2 regions of the Pseudarthrobacter sp. 05T312 genome follow, and region 2 is predicted to be linked to the other one. Evidence: riboswitches for the same ligand, from Rfam matches in the RefSeq annotation. Region 2 holds a riboswitch; the other holds the start of a gene.
The links. Region 2 has a riboswitch for cyclic di-AMP ahead of AC1DIP_RS12815 (NlpC/P60 family protein). Riboswitches for the same ligand answer to the same signal wherever they lie in the genome.
Positions count from the first base shown of each region.

Region 1: another riboswitch for cyclic di-AMP. It lies ahead of AC1DIP_RS18190 (aggregation-promoting factor C-terminal-like domain-containing protein); the one in region 2 lies ahead of AC1DIP_RS12815 (NlpC/P60 family protein).

Region 1 covers NZ_JBFTLY010000018.1:79,404-89,864, forward strand. The annotation lists gene AC1DIP_RS18175 (bifunctional glycosyltransferase family 2/GtrA family protein) at 1-865, shown strand, start outside; gene AC1DIP_RS18180 (glycosyltransferase family 39 protein) at 862-2,961, shown strand; gene AC1DIP_RS18185 (ArnT family glycosyltransferase) at 2,968-5,121, shown strand; cyclic di-AMP (ydaO/yuaA leader) riboswitch at 5,319-5,482, shown strand; gene AC1DIP_RS18190 (aggregation-promoting factor C-terminal-like domain-containing protein) at 5,488-6,198, shown strand; gene AC1DIP_RS18195 (VOC family protein) at 6,375-6,779, opposite strand; gene upp (uracil phosphoribosyltransferase) at 6,884-7,519, opposite strand; gene AC1DIP_RS18205 (phosphatase PAP2 family protein) at 7,532-8,356, opposite strand; gene AC1DIP_RS18210 (deaminase) at 8,412-8,927, shown strand; gene AC1DIP_RS18215 (glycosyltransferase family 4 protein) at 8,960-10,027, opposite strand; gene AC1DIP_RS18220 (6-pyruvoyl trahydropterin synthase family protein) at 10,030-10,425, opposite strand; gene AC1DIP_RS18225 (zinc-dependent alcohol dehydrogenase) at 10,429-10,461, opposite strand, start outside.
Region 2 covers NZ_JBFTLY010000008.1:129,606-140,066, reverse strand. The annotation lists gene serC (phosphoserine transaminase) at 1-633, opposite strand, end outside; gene AC1DIP_RS12825 (iron-dependent transcriptional repressor DtxR) at 928-1,629, shown strand; cyclic di-AMP (ydaO/yuaA leader) riboswitch at 1,778-1,978, shown strand; gene AC1DIP_RS12820 (peptidoglycan DD-metalloendopeptidase family protein) at 1,983-2,810, shown strand; cyclic di-AMP (ydaO/yuaA leader) riboswitch at 2,939-3,117, shown strand; gene AC1DIP_RS12815 (NlpC/P60 family protein) at 3,188-3,868, shown strand; gene AC1DIP_RS12810 (NlpC/P60 family protein) at 4,032-4,805, shown strand; gene AC1DIP_RS12805 (HNH endonuclease) at 5,077-5,577, shown strand; gene mobA (molybdenum cofactor guanylyltransferase) at 5,633-6,349, shown strand; gene AC1DIP_RS12795 (DUF6457 domain-containing protein) at 6,346-6,639, shown strand; gene AC1DIP_RS12790 (molybdopterin molybdotransferase MoeA) at 6,636-8,054, shown strand; gene fdhD (formate dehydrogenase accessory sulfurtransferase FdhD) at 8,155-9,033, shown strand; gene AC1DIP_RS12780 (alpha-mannosidase) at 9,159-10,461, shown strand, end outside.

The DNA.
Region 1 (10,461 bases), on a different contig from region 2:
CCTGATGCTCCATTCCCTGATGGCCGCGCGGTTCAGTGATGCCCAGTGCGGGTTCAAGGCCATCCGGGCCGATGTCGCACAGCAGATCCTCCCCTACACGGTGGACAACTCCTGGTTCTTCGACACCGAGCTGCTGGTCCTGGCCGAACGCTGCGGCCTCCGCGTCCATGAAGTCCCTGTGGACTGGATCGACGATCCCGATTCCAGCGTTGACGTGGTCCGCACAGCGCTGGCCGACGTCCGTGGGATGGCACGGCTCACCCGCGACCTGGTCTACGGCCGGATCCCGATCCCGGAACTGCGCGCAGCCCTGGCGCGGGGGCCGCTGCCCGCGTCGTCGCGGGCCGACGAACAGACCCGCCGCGGCAGCCTCTTCGGCCAGCTGGTCCGGTTCGCAGCCATCGGCGCCGCCTCAACGCTTGCCTACCTGCTGATCTTCCTGTTTTGCCGCGGCTTCATGGATCCGCAGCTGGCAAACTTCCTGGCCCTGCTGGTCACCGCCGTGGCCAACACCGGAGCCAACCGGCGCTTCACGTTCGGCATCCAGGGCGGCAACCCGGTCCGGCACCATTTCGAGGGGCTGATCGTGTTCGGCATCGGCCTGGTGCTGACCTCGGGGGCACTTGCCCTGGTGCACCGGACGACGACGCCTGACCGGTGGGCGGAAGTCCTCACCGTCGTGGCGGCGAACCTTGCGGCCACGGCAGTGCGGTTCCTGCTGTTCCGGCTCTGGGTGTTCCGGGAACGGACTCCGCGGGCGAAAACGGGCGACCCGGGCGGTACCACCGTTCCGGCACCAGAGCCCGGCGAAAACACCGAAGCCGGCACCCAAGCCACCCCTTCCACAGAAACGGCAGCATCATGACCTCCACCATTTCTCCTGCCGGCCAGGCTGCCGGCATGCAAGCACCTTCTGCCGGCCCGGACCTGCAGCCGGCAGCCGGCGGGACCGCGCCCCGCTGGAAGTGCTACGCGTTCGGAAACCAACCGCGCTGGGTACGGCCTTCCGCCGCAGGGCTCCTGCTGGCCACCGCCGTCCTGTACTTGTGGAACCTGGCAGCAACCGGCTACGGCAACTCGTTTTACGCCGCAGCCATCCAGGCCGGCACCAAGGACTGGACCGCCTTCCTCTTCGGCTCGCTCGACGCCGGCAATGCCATCACCGTTGACAAACCACCCGCAGCGCTGTGGATCCCGGCGCTGGCAGGCCGGATCTTCGGCTTCTCCTCCCTGAGCATGCTGGTGCCCGAAGCGCTCATGGGCGTGGCCGCCGTCGGCTTCCTCTACCTGGCGGTCAAGAGGGTTTCCGGGCCGGCGGCAGGCCTGCTGGCAGGTGGTGCCCTGGCCCTGACGCCCGTTGCTGCGCTGATGTTCAAATTCAACAACCCGGACGCCATGCTCACCCTGTGCCTGGTGCTCGCGGCGTACTTCACCACCCGCGCCATCGAGCGCTCGGGCTGGAAGTGGCTGGTGGCGGCGGGCGCCGTGATTGGCCTGGCGTTCCTCACCAAAATGCTGCAGGGGTTCCTGGTGGTACCGGCGCTGGCGCTGGCCTACCTGTGGGCGGCGCCGGCCCCGGTGGGACGCCGGGTGGTGCACCTGCTGGGCGCACTCGGCGGCATCGTTGTGGTGGCCGGCAGCTACGTTGCCTTGTTCCAGCTGACGCCCGCCGCTGCCCGGCCTTACATGGCCGGCTCCACCACCAACAGCTTCCTGGAACTGACCTTCGGCTACAACGGGCTGGCCCGCATCACTGGTTCGGGTGAAGGGATGCCCGGCGGCGGCGCAGGAGGAGCGGCCGGCGGACCAGGGGGCTTCGGCGGAGCGAACGGCGGATTCGGCGGAGCCGCCGGCCTGCTCCGGATGTTCGGGACCAGCTTTGGCGGCGAAGTGTCGTGGCTGTTGCCCGCGGCCCTGGTCCTGCTGGTGGCCGGCCTGTGGTTCACGCGGCGTGAAGCGCGCACCTCTAGTAGCCGGGCAGCACTGATCATGTGGGGCGGCTGGCTGCTGGTCACTGCCGGAGTCTTCAGCTTCATGAGCGGCATCGTCCACCCCTACTACTCCGTGGCGCTCGCCCCGGCGATCGCCGCCCTGGTTGGCATAGGTGCCGTGGAACTTTGGCGGGGCCGCGCCTACTGGCCGGCCCGGACGGTGCTGGCCGTGACGGTCCTGGGCACGTCCCTCTGGTCCGCCGTACTCCTGGGCCGGGACGCCGCGTGGCTCCCCTGGCTGCGCATCGCCGTGATCGTCCTCGGTGTCCTGGCAGCTGCCGGGATCCTGCTCCGCCTCGACGCACTGGGGGCCGGCGGACGGTTCCGGCGTGCAGGGGCGGCCGCCGTCGTCGCCGTATCCCTGCTCGCCGGCGGCCTCGGCACAACTGCCTGGACCCTGGCCACCGCGGCTTCCGCACACTCGGGCTCCATTCCGACGTCGGGGCCCGCAGGTTCGTCGGCAGGCGGCTTTGGGAACCGGGCCGCGAGGTTCCGCGGCGATCGCACCGACCGCACCGACGCGAACGCCGGAACTGACGGGGCCGCCTCCGGCGGTAACGGGTTCGACCCGGCGAACGGCTTTGACCCCGCGAATGGAATTGGTGGTTCAGCCGGTGGCCCCGGCGGTGAAGGTACCGCCGACGCCGCCGTGACCACGCTGCTCTCCTCCACCACCACGAAATGGTCCGCCATCGTCTCGGGTGCCAGCCAGGCAGCCAGCCTGGAATTGGCAACGAACACCAACGTCATCGCGCTGGGCGGCTGGAACGGCGGGGATCCGTACCCCACGCTCGCCGAGTTCCAGGACATGGTGTCCAGGGGCGAGATCGGATACTACATCCAGGGCGGCGGCATGGGCGGAGGCGGCATGGGCGGCCGCGGCGGCAACTCCGAGGTGGCCGCCTGGGTACAGGCGAACTTCCAGGCACAGACCGTGGGCAACTCCACCGTCTACCGCCTGGCGGAGTAGCACGCCATGGCCAGCCACTACCGGACCCCGCCGTACCCACGCACCGCGGCCGGCGTTGAGCGGCCCTCCGGGGCACGCGCAGCCGAAGACCGCGCAACCGAAGCACGCGCAGCCGAAGACCGGAAGGCCGGAGCCCGGACTTCCGGGGACGGCGGAACACAGTCCGGCCGGCTTCCACGGGATCCCCTGGCCCTCCGCCGGCACCTGGAACTGGCGGCGGTACTGGCAGGAACGGCCGTGCTGTACCTCTGGAACCTCGGCGCATCAGGCTGGGCCAACGCGTTCTATTCCGCCGCGGCCCAGGCGGGATCGCAGGACTGGACCGCGTGGTTCTTCGGTTCCTCGGACGCCGCCAACTCCATCACGGTGGACAAGCCGCCGGCCTCGTTGTGGATCATGGGGCTGTCCGTCCGGATCTTCGGTTTAAGCCCGTGGAGCATCCTGGTCCCGCAAGCGCTAATGGGGGTCGGGGCCGCCTGGCTGCTCCACCTTGCGGTGCGCCGGGCAGCGGCACACGCCACCGGTGACGCCGCCCTCGCCCACAGGGCCGGGTTGCTGGGCGCTGCCGTCCTCGCCCTCACGCCGGTTGCCACGCTGATGTTCCGGTTCAACAACCCGGACGCCCTGCTGGTGCTGCTCATGACTGCCGCCGCGTACGGGGTCCTCCGTGCAATCCAGGAGGGCCGGTTGCGCTGGCTCCTGCTGGCCGGCGTGTTCCTGGGCTTAGGCTTCCTGGCCAAGCAACTGCAGGTCCTGCTGGTGGTTCCCGGGTTCGCCGTGGCCTACCTGGTCGCGGCGCCGGGCAGGCTGGGCCGGCGCCTCCTGGGGCTGGCGGCGGCGGGGGCAGCGATGGTGGTTTCCGCGGGCTGGTGGCTCGCGGCCGTGGAGCTGACGCCTGCCGGCATGCGGCCCTACATTGGCGGGTCGCAGGACAACTCCATCCTGGAACTCACCCTTGGCTACAACGGGTTGGGGCGGCTGACGGGCGACGAGACGGGCAGCGTGGGCGGCGGCAACGGGTGGGGCGTCCCCGGCCTGTTCCGGATGTTCAACAGCGAGTTCGGGGGCCAGATAGCGTGGCTGCTTCCCTCCGCCCTGATCCTTGCGGCGGGCCTGCTGTGGGTGGGCCGGCGGGCACCGCGGACGGATCCGGTGCGTGCGTCGGTGGTGGCCTGGGGCTCGTGGGTCCTGGTGACGGGCCTGGTGTTCAGCTTCATGGCCGGCATCATCCACCCCTACTACGCTGTGGCGCTCGCGCCGGGAATTGCTGGGCTTACCGGCCTGGGCGCTGTCCTCCTGTGGCAGCACAGGCAGCAGCCGGCCGCTGCAATCCTGCTCGCGGCGGCGGTGGCAGCGGCCGCCCTGACGGCGTTTTCGCTGCTGGGCACCACATCGGCCTACGGTCCGTGGCTGCGCTGGCTGGTGCTGGCAGCAGGCCTGGCCGCGGCGGCCGGAGTGGGCCTCAACCGGTTCCTGGGCCGCCGCTCCCTGCAGCGGACGACGGCGGCGCTCGCCGTTGCTGCGTCGCTCGCCGGGCCGCTGGCCTACTCCGTCTCCACGGCGTCGGCGGCGCACAGCGGGGCAATCGTCAGCGCAGGACCCACGACAGGGTTCGGTGCGGGGCCGGGCGGCGCACCCGGTGGCGCCGGGGGCAACCGGAACGGATTCGGCCCCAGTGGCACGGGGAGCACGGGCAACGCAGCCCAAGGCACACCGGGACAAGGCACACGAGGACAAGGCTTCCGGCAGCAAGGCACCCAAGGCGGCACGGGGTTTGCCGGGAACCGCAGCGGAGGCATGGGCGGGCTCCTGGGTGCACCCACGCCGTCGGCCGACCTGGTCACCGCGCTCCAGGCCGGGGCGTCAAGCTACACCTGGGCCGCGGCCGTGGTGGGTTCCAACAACGCCGCCGGTTACCAACTGGCAACCGAACTTCCGGTCATGGCGGTGGGCGGCTTCAACGGCACCGACCCCTCCCCAACGCTGGCGCAGTTCCAGGAGCTGGTGTCCCAGGGAAGGATCCATTTCTTCATCGCGGGCGGAACCATGCGTTCCTCCAGCGGCTCGGATGAGGCAACCCGGATTACTGAGTGGGTGGCAGCCAATTTCCAGGCGCAGAGCATCGGCGGCACCACGGTGTACGCCCTGTCTGGCCAGTAGCGAAGCAGTCCGGCCCGGGCCGGAAGTCCCTGCGGGCCGGACTGCCTCAGGCCATCACTCCTCCGTTCGCGCTGCCGCAAACCGACGCGCTGGATCCGTGACTTCCGTTACCTAAACGTGACTTCCGCTTAATCTTCCTGTACCGTCGATTGGGTGCGGTCCCCGTTCGGACCGCATATCCCGGGTTGACGCCAAGCTCTGCCGCTTCCCCGGATTCCGATTGAGCAACGGCAGAGGCGGGGGACCCACCGTCCCGGGCAATAACTGCCCTTGGGGTTAAGCCAGTACGTGATTTTCATTCCGTACGGCCGGATGCCCTCATCCGAACCCGACAGCTAACTCCGCAGGTGTGAGAGGCGATCAATCATGTCCAAAAACACGGCAGAATCATGCCTGCACGCTAAACACAGGGCCAAGCAGCAGGCCAAGAAGACCACCCTCGGCCAGCGCGCCGCAGTTCTTGCGGCATCGTGCGCGGTGCTGGTCGGGGTAGGCGCGGCCGGACAGGCCACCAGCAGCATGGCCCCGGCATCGTCCACCCAGTCAAACACGGCAGCAGCTGACGCCCAAATGAGCATCGAGAAGAGCGAAATCCGCTCCAACCCGGTGGAGAGCCCCGCTCCCGCAGCCATCAGCGTAGCGCCGCAGGCGGCTGAACCGGCTCCGGCAGCAGCGCCCGCCGCTCCCGCACCGGCAGCCCCTGCGCCTGCTCCCGCACCGGCGCCCGCCCCTGCCCCCGCACCCGAGCCTGCACCCGCCGTCGCGGTCAACGATCCTGCGGGCGCCCAGGCCTACGCGGCCGGCCAACTGGCCACGTTCGGCTGGGGACCGGACCAGATGCAGTGCCTGCAGACCCTGTGGACCAAGGAATCCGACTGGACCACCACGGCCACCAATCCCAGCAGCGGGGCGTACGGAATCGTCCAATCCCTCCCGGCCGAGAAGATGGCCAGCTCCGGCGCGGACTACCTCACCAACTACCGCACCCAGATCAACTGGGGCCTGGATTACATCAAGAAGAGCTACCAGTCCCCCTGCGGCGCACTGAGCTTCCACCTGGCGCACAACTGGTACTAGGCACCACTCCCCTGCCGCAACGCGACGAAGCGGCACCTTCAGCTGAGCCTTTCCAGCATTGACGGCCGCCCGACGACGCGTCCCGGCCCCCGCCGTCGTACGCCTTGGAGTGGGGCCCGGCAGGAAATACCGCCTAGACTGCGGGCCGCATCCCGAGGGATGCGGCCCACAGTGGTTTAAGGTGCAGGGCTCTGCGCCGCGCCTGCCCCGGGGTTACGCCACGGGATGTACTGGACAGACCACCTGTTGCCGTCCGGATCGGCGAAATACACGAAGTGGCCCCAGTCCTGGACGTCCACGTCGCTGACATCCACGCCGTTGTTCTTCAGGAAGTCCTGAGCTGCCGTGATGTCGCTGACCACCAGCTGCAGGTTTGCGCCGGTGCCGGGAGGTGCGTCCGTCAGCCCCTCGCCAATGCAGATGGAGCAGGCCGAACCGGGCGGCGTAAGCTGCACGAAGCGGATGTCGTCCGAGGGCCGCTCGTCGTAGTCGGCGTTGAAGCCCACCTTGTTGACGTAGAAATCCTTGGCGCGGTCAACGTCGGAGACGGGGACAAAGGCAAGTTCGAGTTTCCAGTCCATCCGCACAGGCTAGCGGCGGCGCACCGGCCCGGAAAGGCCCAGCGCAAATGGGGCCGTCGAAAAAGGCCCTTGTCCCGACAGGTCGAGTCCTGAAAGGCGGGAGGCTACCCGGCGATGCCGTAGAGGCGGTCGCCGGCGTCGCCCAGTCCGGGAACGATGTAGGACTTCTCGTTGAGCTTCTCATCGATGGAGGCCAGGACGATGTGCACGTTGGCGTCGCCGAGTTCCTCCTCCAGCTTGGCCAGGCCCTCCGGAGCCGCGAGCAGGCAGATGCAAGTGACGTCCGAAGCGCCCCGCTTTAACAGGAACTTGATGGCTTCGCGCAGCGTGCCGCCGGTGGCCAGCATGGGGTCCAGGACAAATACCTGCCGGCCGGTCAGGTCCTCGGGGAGGCGCTCGGCGTAGGTGATGATGTCCAGCGTTTCCTCATCCCGGGCCATGCCCAGGAAGCCCACCTCGGCGGTGGGGACCAGCTTGGTCATGCCCTCCAGCATACCCAGGCCTGCGCGCAGGATGGGGACCACCAGCGGGGTGGGCTTGGTGAACGCCGTACCGATGGTGGTGCTGACAGGCGTCTCGATGGTGACGGGCTCGGTGCGGACCTCCCGGGTGGCTTCGTAGGCCAGCAGCGTCACCAGCTCTTCCGTCAGCTGCCGGAAGACCGGCGACGGCGTGTTCTTGTCCCGCAGGACGGTGAGCTTGTGGGCGACCAGGGGGTGGTCAACAACGAGAGTACGCATCCCCCAAAACTATCATCCGGCGGTGTCCTTGTTGTGGCCGCCGTGGGCGTGCTCACTGCCGCCGTCGCCCCTATGGTGCACTTCCTCGGCCACCACGTCGCGGACGATTGGACGGTCGAACGACGGCGCCGCACCGGCATGCTCCCGCCTGCGGACCAAGTGGAACAACCTGTGCGCCAGAATGACCACGCCCACCCAGGTCAGGCCGAGCAGCCACCCGGCCATGACATCGGTCAGCCAGTGGTGGCCAAGGAAGACGCGGCTCAGCCCCATGGCGATGATGAAAAGCGTGCCGGCCGTGATGGCCGAGACGCGGACCACCATGGCCTGGAACTGGAGGCAGATCAGGTACACCACCAGGCTGATCACCACGGTGGTGTTCAGGGTGTGGCCACTGGGGAAAGACGGTGAATCCTCGTAAGGGGGTACCGCATCCGCGTGGTCCGGGCGCGTGCGGCCCACCAGCTTCTTACCGAACGTCGTGGCCATGATGGAGACGGCCGCTGCTCCGCCAATCAGGATGAGGGGCCGCCAGTTCCGGCTGAGGAAGGTCAGCCAGGCGGTGAGGATGCTGGCGAGGATGGGCATTCCGATTCCGCCGCCGATATTGGTGAAGCCGGTAACGAAAGCGTCGAGTCCGGGGCTGCGCAGGCTCTCTGAGAGGGCCAGGGCTGGCTTGTCCAGGTTGGCCAGGCCAGCGGAATCCACCACGTTGTCGTACACCTCGGCGCCCAGCAAGGCCAGGGATACGATGATCGCACCGCCCACGAGGAAGGTGAGGACCAGAGCCGCATACGGCTTGAACCAGAGACCTAGGCGATCCCGAAGAGTGTCCATGGTGCCTCCCGGCGTCGGTCAGTAACCTGAGTATCCTCGAAACTATCATTGAGCCATGCCGTTGCCCGATAAAGAACATCATGCCTGGATGGGCCTTGCGTTGACGGAAGCGCGCCGGGCACTCGCCACGGAGGATGTTCCCATTGGCGCCGTGGTGCTGGGGCCCGACGGCGGGGTGCTGGGTTCGGGCCGGAACCAGCGGGAGGAACTGGGCGACCCCACGGCCCACGCCGAGGTGGTGGCCATCCGGGAAGCCGCGGCCCGGCTGCAGGAACGGGCACGGCTCGGCGGCAGCAGCGGCGACGGCTGGCGGTTGTCCGATTGCACGCTGGTGGTCACGCTGGAACCCTGCGCCATGTGCGCCGGCGCGATCGTCCTGGCCCGGATCCCGCGGGTGGTGTTCGGGGCCTGGGACGAAAAAGCCGGCGCTGCCGGTTCGGTGTTCGACATCCTCCGCGAACGCCGGCTCAACCACTGGGTTGAGGTGTACCCGGGAGTGCGCGAGGAAGAGTGCGCCTTATTGTTGCGGGAGTTTTTCGCGGGACACCGTAGCAACAGCGAACAGCACTAGTCCCGAAATCGGCTAGGTCTCCAGACCCGCTGTCAGTCGCGACCCGCCAGCAGGACCAGCACCTCCCTGGCGGTACTGCTCCAGCCCGGAAGCCTCGTCCGCGCTTCCAGCGCTGTTGCGCGCCAGCTTTCGCTCTTGTCCGGGTCCTGAAGCCAGTGGCGCAGGACTTCGGCCAGCAGGCCCGGGCTCTCGTGCCCGCCTTCCGGGAGTGGCAGCACTGCCCCGGGAAGGCGGGGGCCGCCGTCGGCCGCTGATAATCCTGCCAGCCCCAGCGCCTCCACTGCCCCTGTCCCTTCCCGGACAATCACGGGGATGCCGTGGGCCAAGGACTCGGTGACCACCATTCCGAATGCCTCCGCCCGGGACAGCAAGAGGGTGAGGTCGGTCTGCGCCCATTCAGCTTCCAGCGTTTCACCGGCCAGCTCGCCGGTGAGCCGGACCCGTTCCTGCAGCCCGTTCTCCGTGATGGCAGCCCGGACTTCGCGTGCATAGTTGGGGTCTGCCTGGTCCGAGCCCACCAGGGAGGCAGTCCAGGGCAGATCCTGGATTTGGGCGAGTGCTTGCACGGCCAGCAGCTGGTCCTTGTTGGGCAGCAAGGCGGCCACCACCGCCAAGTGCGGGGGCGTGGAACCGCCGGCCTGGGCTGCGGGGTCCACTCCGGGCAGTGCAACATGCCCCTGCCCGTACCCTCTCTGCGCAAGTACAGTTGCCGCCCAGGTGCTGGTGCAGATCACCCCCGTTGCTGCCCGGAGAGCCCTGGCCTCGTCTGCAAGGGCCAGCTCGCCTGAACTTTCCGGCACCGGCATATGCACCAGAACCCATGTGTGCTGCCCTGCCCGGGCCGCGGCTTCCAGTTCAGCGGGAGCACCAACGGCCATCAGCCCGTCGACGAGCGCCACTGCAGGACGGACGTTTTCCTCGAGAAGGTCCCCGAGCCGGCGTCGCTCGGTTGTGCCGGCGAGCGGCCAATCCCCCTCCACGCTGATGACGTCCACCGACGCGCCGCGCCCCCGCAACCCAGCAACCAGGTGTGCGTTATAGACGTTGCCGCCCGAGCTGTGGCGGATATTGCCGGGGACGAGCAGGCAGATGCGGCGCATTGTCAGGCAGTGAGGTCCAGGGAATAGGAGGCCCACGCATCCGGGTTCTCGCGCAGGATGACATCGAGGCCCGCTAGTTCGCGACCGTCGTCGCTGTCCTTGATCCGGGTGGCAACTTTTTTGGCGATGTACTCGGCCAGCGCCTCCGTGGTGCTGAGCTGGCCTTCGAAGTCCGGATGCTCGTCCAGGTTTTTGTAGTTCAGGCCGGCCAGCACTTCCTCGATGATGGTTCCGGCGGCGCCGATATCCAGGACGATTGCGTCATCGTTCAGTGCGCGGCGGCGGAAGGTCACCTCGGCAACGAAGGTTGCCCCGTGGAGTCCCTGGGCAGGCCCGAAGGCTTTACGGGGGAGGCTGTGGGCGATCATGAAGTGGCGGCGGACAGTAAGGCTGAACATGGGTTACCTCAAGTTTTCGGAGTCGTGGGCGGCGGG
Region 2 (10,461 bases):
GAACAGGCCCAGCCAGAGGCCGCCGTCGGAGGCGAAGTTCTTCTGCGGGGCGAAGTAGTAGACGTCGCTTTGGGCAACGTCCACGTCCAGGCCGCCGGCCGCGGAGGTGGCGTCCACCAGGACCAGCGATCCCTCGTCGGCTCCGGAAACGCGCGTGACGGGGGCAGCCACACCGGTGGAGGTCTCGTTCTGGGGCCAGGCATAAACATCAACGCCGGCCTCGGCCTGGGCCGCCGGCCGCGTGCCCGGCTCGGACTTGATGATCGAGGACGCCTCCAGGAAGGGCGCCTTGTTGGTAGCGGCGGCGAACTTGGATCCGAACTCGCCGAAGGACAGGTGCTGGGCCTTCTTCTCCACGAGGCCGAAGCTGGCGACGTCCCAGAAAGCGGTGGAGCCGCCCACTCCGAGGACCACTTCATAGCCCTCCGGGGCGCGGAAGAACTGGCTCAGCCCTTCGCGGACAGATCCCACCAGGTTTTTGACCGGCGCCTGCCGGTGCGAGGTGCCGAGGATGGTCTTGGACGCTGCTGCCAGCGCATCGATCTGTTCCTGGCGGACCTTGGACGGGCCGGCGCCGAACCGCCCATCCTTCGGCAGGAGGTCGGCGGGGATCGTGATGCTGGTGTCGCTCACAGGTGCTCCAATTCGGCGGGGACGAAAGTTTGGTCCGGACGGGCGGGTCATGGCTCGGCCGGCAGCAGGCGATGGCTGCGCAGCGGGCCTTCACCATTCTGCCTGAATGGCAGGGGCGGCGGGAGCCGGCGGGCCCAAAGTCCAGACATTGAGACGGGCCGCCCGTGCGGTACCGCAGGAAGCGCGGCTATTCGGACAAACTCAAAATAGGCTAAGCTGGCCCCCGAACTACCTCGCGGGAAGAGGCGATACGGTGGGACAACGCAAGGTACTGCGCTCGAGGAGCTGAGCTGGATGACGGATCTGATCGACACTACGGAGATGTACCTCAGGACCATCCTGGAGCTTGAGGAAGAAAACATCGTCGCCCTCCGGGCCCGTATTGCCGAGCGCCTGCGCCACTCCGGTCCTACCGTGTCCCAGACCATCGGCAGGATGGAGCGCGACGGGCTCGTGGTCGTCTCCGGTGACCGGCACCTGGAACTTACGGACACCGGCCGCAAGCGGGCCACCGAGGTCATGCGCAAGCACCGGCTGGCCGAACGCCTGCTGGCCGACGTCATCGGCCTGGACTGGGCCTACGTGCATGACGAAGCCTGCCGCTGGGAACATGTCATGAGCGAGCGGGTTGAGCGGCGCATTTACGAGATGCTGGACCACCCCACCGAATCGCCCTACGGCAACCCCATCCCCGGGCTCGCCGCTTTGGGTGGACAGCCTGCCCGCGGTGGCGCCGACGGGGCCATCAGCCTGGTCGAGGCCATGAAGGGCTATGCTCCGGCCTCTGTTGTCACCATCAGCCGGCTCGCTGAACCAATCCAGGTGGAACCGGAACTGCTGGCGCAACTTGACGAAGGCGGAATCCGGCCCGGTGCCGCCGTGGCGCTGGAACGCGTGGGTGATTACATCTCCGTGCGGGTCTCTGGCATCGAGGGCGCACTGGAGCTGCCGCCCGAGGTCGCCGCCCACGTTTTCGTTGCCGTGGCCCAGGCCTGACGCCCGGCCTTGTACCCCGACGAGGCACTTCCAAGCAAAGATAACGGAATTGTTACCTAGGGTCTTAAGGCCCTATAGTGGAACCATTCGTTGATACTTAAGCGTTACCCGATCCGGAGCCGAGCTCTGCCAGCGGATCGGGTGCACGAGTTGTTACTGGCAGAGGCGGGGGAACCACAAGCGGCAGCGGGGGACTGCCTTGGGGTGAAGTCCGTCAGCAGCAAGCCTCTCCAGTGAAGGATTCTTCCGGGAATACCCCTGTGCAGAAGCTTGCCGTGACGGGCCGGGTCCTTGATCTCTCTGACCCGAATCCGACAGCTAACTCCGCAGGCTTTTCCAGAGAGGAACCCTTCTTGACCACGCAGACCTCCAGGGGGCGCCGCCGCGCAGCCAGCCCCCCTTCGGCACCCCGGGTTGTCGAAGACGCAGCAGCGGAGCGCCCCCGCGATCTGCATCGCGACGCGCGCCGCCGCCGGGGGCCCCTGCGGCAGGTAACGGAATTCGCCGCCGCAAGCGGGATCGGCCAGAAGGCCGGAATCGCCCTGGCCGCCACCGGCCTGGTGCTGACGGTCACAGTGCCCGCCACCAGCCCGGTCATGGCCACTGATGCGTCCGGCAACGCGCCCCTGGCGGCATCCTCCGTCAGTCCGCAGCCGCAGATTTCCGCCGATATTGGCGCCCAGATCGACTTCAGCCGCTCGGCCGTGGTGACCCAGGCTGACCCCGACGGGAAGCTCAAGCAGCTCCTGAGCGCCCAGTCAGCGGGCTCGGTCACCCGGGCCGCGTCGGCCGGCACCCTGGCTGCACCACTTGCCACCCTCACCACCGCCTCACCGTTCGGATACCGGGTGAGCCCGATTACCGGCGGCTCCGGCGACTTCCACCGAGGCCAGGACTTCGTGGCGCAATGCGGGACGTCCGTCCTGGCCGCTGCGACCGGCACCGTTACCTTCGCGGGCTGGCACCAGTTCGGCGGCGGAAACCGGGTGGTCATCGACCATGGCAACGGGCTGGAAACCACGTACAACCACCTGTCGTCCTTCAACGTCAAGGTGGGCCAGACGGTCTCCCGTGGAGAAGTCGTGGCACTCAGCGGCACTACGGGTGCCTCCACCGGCTGCCACCTGCACTTCGAGGTGCAGGTCAACGGCGAAGTGGTCGATCCCATGGGCTGGCTGTAACCGAATGATTGCTCACTCTCAGATCGCAGTGACCTGCCGTGACCTGAATGTGACATTGAAACAAAACTGCTGTACCGTCTAACTCGCGTCAACTTTTCCGAAGTTGACGCTCTTGAGTGGATTGCCTAACTCTGCCACCGCTCAAGGTCCGTTCGCATTTCATCGTCTGGCAGGGGCGGGGGAACCAATTTTGGCCTTCTCTCCAGAAGGCCTTGGGGTTAAGTCACGAGCTTCCCAGGAAGCAGTGTGGCCGGGTGACTCCCATCCGAATCCGACAGCTCACCTCGCAGGCATTGGGAGAGGCTACCTTCGTGTCTTCACGCCATCATTCTGCGCGCCACCGTGCGCAAACGGTTCGCACCAGCCCCTTGGACGCCGTGTCCAGGGCCGTGAGTGCAAATGCCGGGACCGTAGGCCGCCAGGCTGCCGTAGTGGCAGCCGCATCGGGCCTCATCCTGAGCATGGGCCTGCCGGCAAACGCAGCTGACACCACCGCCGGTGTCTCTGCATCCACCGAATCCGGCTCGGCACAGACTGCACTGGCCGTCACCGCTGCCCCCACGGCGACGGTTTCCTTCGAGCGCCCGGTCGTCAAGACCACCGCCGCTCCGAAGGTCGAAGCGGTGCGTCCCCAGTCCACCGCACCAGCCGAGCGCGCCGCCACCGCGACCGCAGGCCAGGACGCCGCTCCCGCCGCCAAGGCCGCCGAGACTGTGTCCGCCGCAACCTCCGGCATTGCAGCCATCGCCTACACCGGCATCGGCCACGCCTACGTGTGGGGCGGCACCAGCCCGGTCACCGGCTGGGACTGCTCCGGGTTCGTCCAGTGGGTCTACGCGCAGGCCGGGATCAGCATCCCCCGCACCAACGCGTGGAGCATCATGACCCCCACCTCCACCCCGCAGCCGGGCGACCTCGTTGTCCAGAATGGTGGCGCGCACGTAGGCATCTACGTCGGCAACGGCATGATGATCAGCGCGCTTAACCCCTCCCAGGGCACGCTGCTGCACTCGCCCGCAGCCACCGGTACCTCTTCGTACTACCACCTCAACAAGTAGTTCTTGGGCTTAGCGCTCCAAGGGCTATTTCTTTGCCCACAGCTTTTCCGCTAGAAACCAGATCCCCGTTCGGGATGCGCCGGCGTACCCCCAAGATGCCGGCGCGTCCAGCCCCCTTTGCCTGCCTACACGCGGTCCGAAGGAAAAACGAAAGAGAGAACTCATGACGACTCGTGCTACCGCACGGCACCGCGCCGAGGTCACCAAAACCAACTCGATCGCCATCATTGCCAAAGCTGTCAGCGACAACGCCGGTGGCATGGGCCGCCAGGCTGCTGTTATCGCTGCGGCTTCCGGCCTGGTCCTGACCAGCGGCCTCGCAGCCAACGCTGCCGACGCCAACGTCAAGCGCGATTCCGCTCCGGCGTCCCAGCTGGAAGTCGAATCCGCCGTCGACGCCCCGATTTCCGCAGCTTCCACCATTGCCATCAGCTACGAGAAGCCTGCCGTCACCACCACGCCGGCTCCCGTCGCAGAGCCTGAGCCCCAGGTCCAGGTGCAGGAAGCTGCTCCCGCTCCGGTGGCGCAGCCTGTTGCTGCTCCCAAGGCCACGGCCAAGGTTGTTACGGCCTCTGCTCCCACCGCTCCCGCCCCCCAGGTTTCCGCAAGCGGGAAGGGTGCAGCCATCCTCTCCGCCGCTTACGCCCAGCTCGGCGTGCACCAGGACTGCACCATGCTGGTGACCAACGCACTGGCCGCCGTCGGCATCCACTTCCACGACTGGCCGGCAGGCTACCTGTCGCTGGGTGACACCGTGCCCATGTCGCAGGCCCAGCCCGGCGACCTGCTGTACTACGCCGACGGTGGCGGCGGCATGGCCCACATCGCCGTTTACGCCGGTAACGGCATGGCCGTCCACGGCGGCTTCAACGGCAACGACACCGTGGTCTTCAGCGCCAATGTTGGCTCCGGACCGGTAGCCATCCGCGTACGTTAGGCATTCCCGTGCCGGCCTGAACCAGCGCCGGCCAGTGTACTGCTTGCCAAAGGACCCCCGCCAGCAAGGCGGGGGTCCTTTGCGCTTACTGGGGTTGCCGCCGCAGTCCCCGCCTTTTCCCTGTCCCGGGGACGGAATGGGCCTCCGGGGCGGCGATTACCTGATTTTGCACTTCTTTGTTTACTCTTGTGATGTCGATCCATAGCCCGGACATGCCGAGGGCAGCCGGCCCTCGTGCCCCTGACGGGTGCGGCCGTGAAGAGGTAAGTGCATGCGCACTCTCGTTCTGAATGCTGGATATGAACCGCTGGCGGTTATCACTTTCCGCCGGGCGCTGGTGCTTGTGCTCACGGGCAAGGCAAGCGTGGTTGCCGAGGGGGACGACCCGGTGGTGGGACCCACCGACGTCCTGGGCCGCCCGTCCGTGATCCTCCTCAACCGTTACATCCGGCCCCGGTACAACCACTCAACGGCAGTCAGCCGCAGGGGCGTACTCCGGCGGGACGGCCACAAATGTGCGTACTGCGGCAAGGCCGCGCACACAATCGACCACGTTCACCCAAAGTCGCGTGGGGGTGCCGATTCCTGGGAGAACCTGGTGGCCGCCTGCCTGCGGTGCAACAACGTCAAGGGTGACCACACTCCCGCCGAGATGGGGTGGACCCTTCGGTTTGTCCCCGAGCCCCCCCACGGGACGATCTGGCAGATCAAGGAACTGGAGAAGCCGACCCCCGCATGGGATCCCTTCCTGCTGCCGGAGCGCGCTGCCTGACTGTTTCCCGGCGCCTCCCGGCATCGGAACAGGGGATGGTCGCTAGGCTGGGGGAGTGGACAAGAACAGCTTGGCCTTTGATGCCCTGATCCTTGCCGGGGGGCGATCATCCCGCCTGGGCGGCATACCCAAGCAGTCGTTGGTCTTCCGTGGCCAAACCCTCCTGGAGCGCGCCGTTGCCGCGGCGGCCGGTGCCCGGCTGACCGTGGTTGTCGGCGATGCGGGAGGCCTGCCGGCTGAAGCCGGGGAGAGCCACCCGCTGCCCCCGTCGATCCGCCCCGCCGGCCTGCTGGCATGCCGGGAGGAGCCGGCCTTTTCTGGTCCCGCGGCTGCGATTGCCGCAGGCCTGGATACCTTGGCGAGGAACGGTGGAGGAGCCCCCTACTCCCTGGTGCTGGCGTGCGACATGCCGTTGGCCTCCCAGGCGGTGGCAGTGCTGCGGGACGCACTGTTGCAGTCCGATGCCGGCGTCGGCCCGGGCGGGGTGGTGGCCTGTTCCGAAGACGGCAGGGTCCAGCCGCTGGCAGGCTTTTACAGCACGGCTGGGTTAAAAAGCTCCTGCGCCGCCCTGGCTTCACGCAACGCCCTGGTCAACGGCTCGGTCAGGGCTCTCCTTGCTAGTCTGGACGTGCAGCTTGTCACAGTCCCCGCCGGGTCCACCGCCGATGTGGACACCTGGGACGATGCTGCCGCGCTGGGTGTTGCCGCCGGGAACCAGCACGCAGGACAGTACCGGCGCACAGCCGGAGACAACGTGGGAGGCAAGTCGTGAAAAGCCAGGACGAGACGCTGGAAGAGTGGTGCCGCGCGCTCCTCCAGGCATACAAACTTGAGGACGTCCAGGTGGATGTCAACGCCGTGCTGGCCCTCGCGGGCGTCGCCGCCCACTCGGTTGTGCGGCCCGCGGCGCCGTTGACCACCTTCATCGCAGGCTTCGCCGCGGGACTGGCTGCCGCACCCGGCAGGGAGATGGATGCGGCATCGATGGACGCGGCACTGGCCGTTGCCCGTTCCCTGGCGGCCGACTACGACGCTGAAGCCGCCGGGACTCCCGGCGAATGACCGCAGAACCCCTTGACGGTCCTGGCGCGCCGCCGGGAGCAGAGGCTGAGGCGCGCGGGGGTGGAAGTGAACACACGCGTGCGGACCATCATCACGCAGCGCACACCTGGCAGGAAGCGCGCGAGGCTGCCTTCGATGCGGCAACCCCCATTCCGCCCGGCCCCGTTGGGCTGCGGATAGCCCTCGGCCGCAAGCTTGACCAGGACATCGTTGCCCTCCAGGACATGCCCCACTATGCCTCGTCAGCCATGGACGGCTGGGCAGTCAATGGAAGCGGCCCCTGGATCCCGGTGGAGGCCGGCACCCGGCTGGCGCCGCACCAGGCAAGCCCCATCGCCACCGGTGGCCTTATCCCGCCCGGTGCCAAGGCAGTGCTTCGCAGCGAGAACGCGGTCCTGGGGCAGGATGACGAGGGGCTGCCCGTGCTGATGACCGGCGGCAAGGCCCGTCCGGGGGAGCCCCGCGCGGGAGAGCACATCAGGAAAGCCGGGGAGGAAGCCCTGGAAGGGGACATCCTGGTCAAGGCCGGGGTCATGCTCAACCCCGCACACCTGGCCCTTGCTGCCCTGGCCGGCTACGACGAAGTGCCGGTCCAGGGGAAGCCCGTGGTCCGCCTGGTGCTGACCGGATCGGAGGTGGTGGAACAGGGCACGCCCGCACCCGGCCAGGTACGCGATACCTTCGGCCCGCAGCTGCCTGACGTCGTGGCCATGCTGGGCGGTATCGCCGCCGGCCAGCAGCGGATCGGCGACTCGTATACGGAATGGCTTGCGGCGCTCGAAGACGTGCTGCCGGAGGTGCCCGGCGCGCCGGACCTGCCTGCCGACGTCGTCATCACCACCGGAGGTACCGGGCGGTCGGGGACGGACCACCTTCGCCGGGCAGTGGCCGAACTCGGCGGCCGGCTCATCATCGACGGCGTGGCAATGAGGCCGGGACACCCCGCGGTCCTTGCCGAACTACCCGACGGACGTTTTGTCCTAGGACTTCCCGGCAACCCGCTCGCGGCCATGATGGCCCTCTCCACCGTGGGTGCCCCGCTGCTGGCTGCCTTGGGGCACCATCCCATGCCGCCGGTGGAGGACGTGCCGTGCGGGACGATGATCGAGCCCGACCCCGGCCGTACCCGGCTGATGCCCTTCCGGCTGCTGTATGGCATGGCATCCCCGGCGCAGCACACGGGGCCTGGCATGATGCGTGGGCTGGCAGCCGCTGACGGCGTGCTGGTGGTGCCGCCGCACGGGGTGCAGCTGGGTGAACTGGTGCCTGCCTTTGCGCTGCCTTGGGGGACGCCCATTCCGCGGCCCGGTGAGAGTGATGCCAAGACCAAGCCCCGAACGGGCGCCCGCACCGGCCAGCCCAAGGCCAAGCCGGCAGCCGGCGGGCCCGTCGACTGGAGTGCGCTCCTGGGCTGATGCATGTCAGGGCCAGTGCCCGGGAAGGCGTTGCCCGGTTCCTGGGACAGGGCGGCCTTTATTGGTGCCATGATGGAGTAATGAACAGGCAGGGTGGAATATGGGACGAGTAACCCAGCGCCGGAAGGTGCACAAGTATGTCCTGGATGGTTCCCCGAGTGCCCTGGAGTACCCGGTCCGCCACCGCGAAGATGTCCTCGCCGTGGAGGAACCGCTGGAAATCCGGCTCGGCGGCCTGTCCTACTCCGTAACCATGCGCACGCCCGGCGACGATTTCGACCTGGTGGCCGGCTTCCTGGTGTCCGAGGGCGTCATCTGGGCGCCTGAACAGCTGGTTTCGCTCCGGTTCTGCGCCGGCGAGGACGAAAATGGGGTTCAGACATTCAACGTGGTGGAGGCCCAGCTGCGGCCGGACGTCCCGCTCCCGGACACAGGCCGGCGGGTCTACACGTCCAGCTCCTGCGGCATCTGCGGAACCGATTCCATCGAGGCCGTCCAGAAGTCCTCGCACCACAGTCCCCAGGCGGACCCACTGACCGTGGATGCCAGGGTCCTGGCCTCCCTGCCGGACCTTTTGCGGGAGTCCCAGCGCGTCTTCGACGACACCGGCGGCGTGCACGCGGCGGGCCTGTTCAGGATTGACGACGACGGCGGCCCCCGGCTCCTTTGCCTGCGCGAGGACGTGGGGCGCCACAACGCCGTGGACAAAGTGGTGGGCTGGGCGCTGCGTGAAGGCCTCCTGCCGCTGGCCGGGACTGTCCTCCAGGTCTCCGGCAGGGCGTCCTTCGAACTGGTCCAGAAAGCCTCGCTTGCCGGGATCCCCGTCCTGGCCGCCGTGAGTGCTCCTTCCAGCCTTGCCGTGGAACTGGCAGAGGCCAACGGACTGACCCTGGCGGGGTTCAGCCGGGGCAGCAGTTTCAACGTCTACGCCGGGGACTCCAGGATCCTGGGACCGCAGCCAGCCGTGCCAAGGTCTTAGCGCAGGCAACGCCTGGGCCCGTCCCACACCACCAGCCCAGGGGGTTGGATGCAGTGCTGCCAGCAGGTAGATTTGTCCATCGAATGGACTCGATGATCCAGTTCCCAGCTTAAAGAGGACCTATATTGCATGACGACCGCAGGATCACGGAAGTCCGCCTGGCAAGGTTTGTGCGGGAGCGCATTGCCCCTGCCGTTTACAGCAGGACGGTCCCGCTTACCCTGAGCAGCTGGGAAGTGCCCGGTGAGCCGGTCCCTGCGCTGGACGCGATGCGGCAGGACTTCCAGCCGCAGGAGCATGGCGCCCGCTGGGGGCGGCCGTGGGGCACCACCTGGCTTCGGCTGCAGGGGGAAGTGCCCGAATCCTGGGGCGGCAGCCCTGACACCGCCGTGGAGGTGGTGGTGGACCTGGGATTCACCACCGAAGCGCCCGGGTTCCAGTGCGAGGGCATCGCCTGGCGGTCGGATGGCAGCATCATCAAGGCCATCTCACCGCGCAACCAGTACATCCCGCTCAAGCTGCTGGGCAGCGGCATGGCCGTGGACTTCTATGTGGAGGCGGCCGCGAACCCGGACATGGCGCAGGGCTGGACCTTTGCCGCTACCCCCTTGGGGGACAAGGCGACCGCAGGAGACGCCCCGCAGTATCGGCTGGGAACCATTGCCATCGCCGAGCTGAACCAGACCGTGTGGGAACTCCAGCAGGACGTCTGGACCCTCGCCGGCCTCATGGAGCAGCTTCCACTGGAGCTCCCGCGCCGCCACGAAATCCTCCGGGCCCTCGAACACATGATGGACGTGATGGACCCGGAGGACGTTGCCGGGACCGCGGCAGCCGGGCGCCGGGCGCTCGCCGACGTCCTGACCCGGCCCGCCTACGCCTCCGCGCACCAACTGGTTGCCACCGGGCACGCCCACATCGACTCCGCCTGGCTCTGGCCGGTCCGGGAAACGATCCGCAAATGCGCACGGACGTTCTCCAACGTGGTGGCCCTGATGGATGAGGACCCTGGCTTTGTTTTCTCTTGCTCCTCTGCGCAGCAGCTCGCCTGGATCAAGGAGCTGTACCCGGACCTCTTCAGCCGGATCCGGGAAAAGGTACATGCGGGCCAGTTCGTCCCGGTCGGCGGTATGTGGGTGGAATCGGACACCAACATGCCCGGCGGCGAAGCCATGGCCCGGCAATTCGTGGAGGGCAAGAGCTTCTTCCTGGCCGAGTTTGGCATTGAGTGCAGGGAAGCGTGGCTCCCGGATTCGTTCGGCTACAGCGCAGCCCTTCCCCAGATTGTGAAGTCCGCGGGCAGCCGCTGGTTCCTCACGCAGAAGATCTCCTGGAACCAGACCAACAGGATGCCCCACCACACGTTCAACTGGGAGGGAATCGACGGCACCCGGCTGTTTACCCACTTCCCCCCGGTGGACACCTACA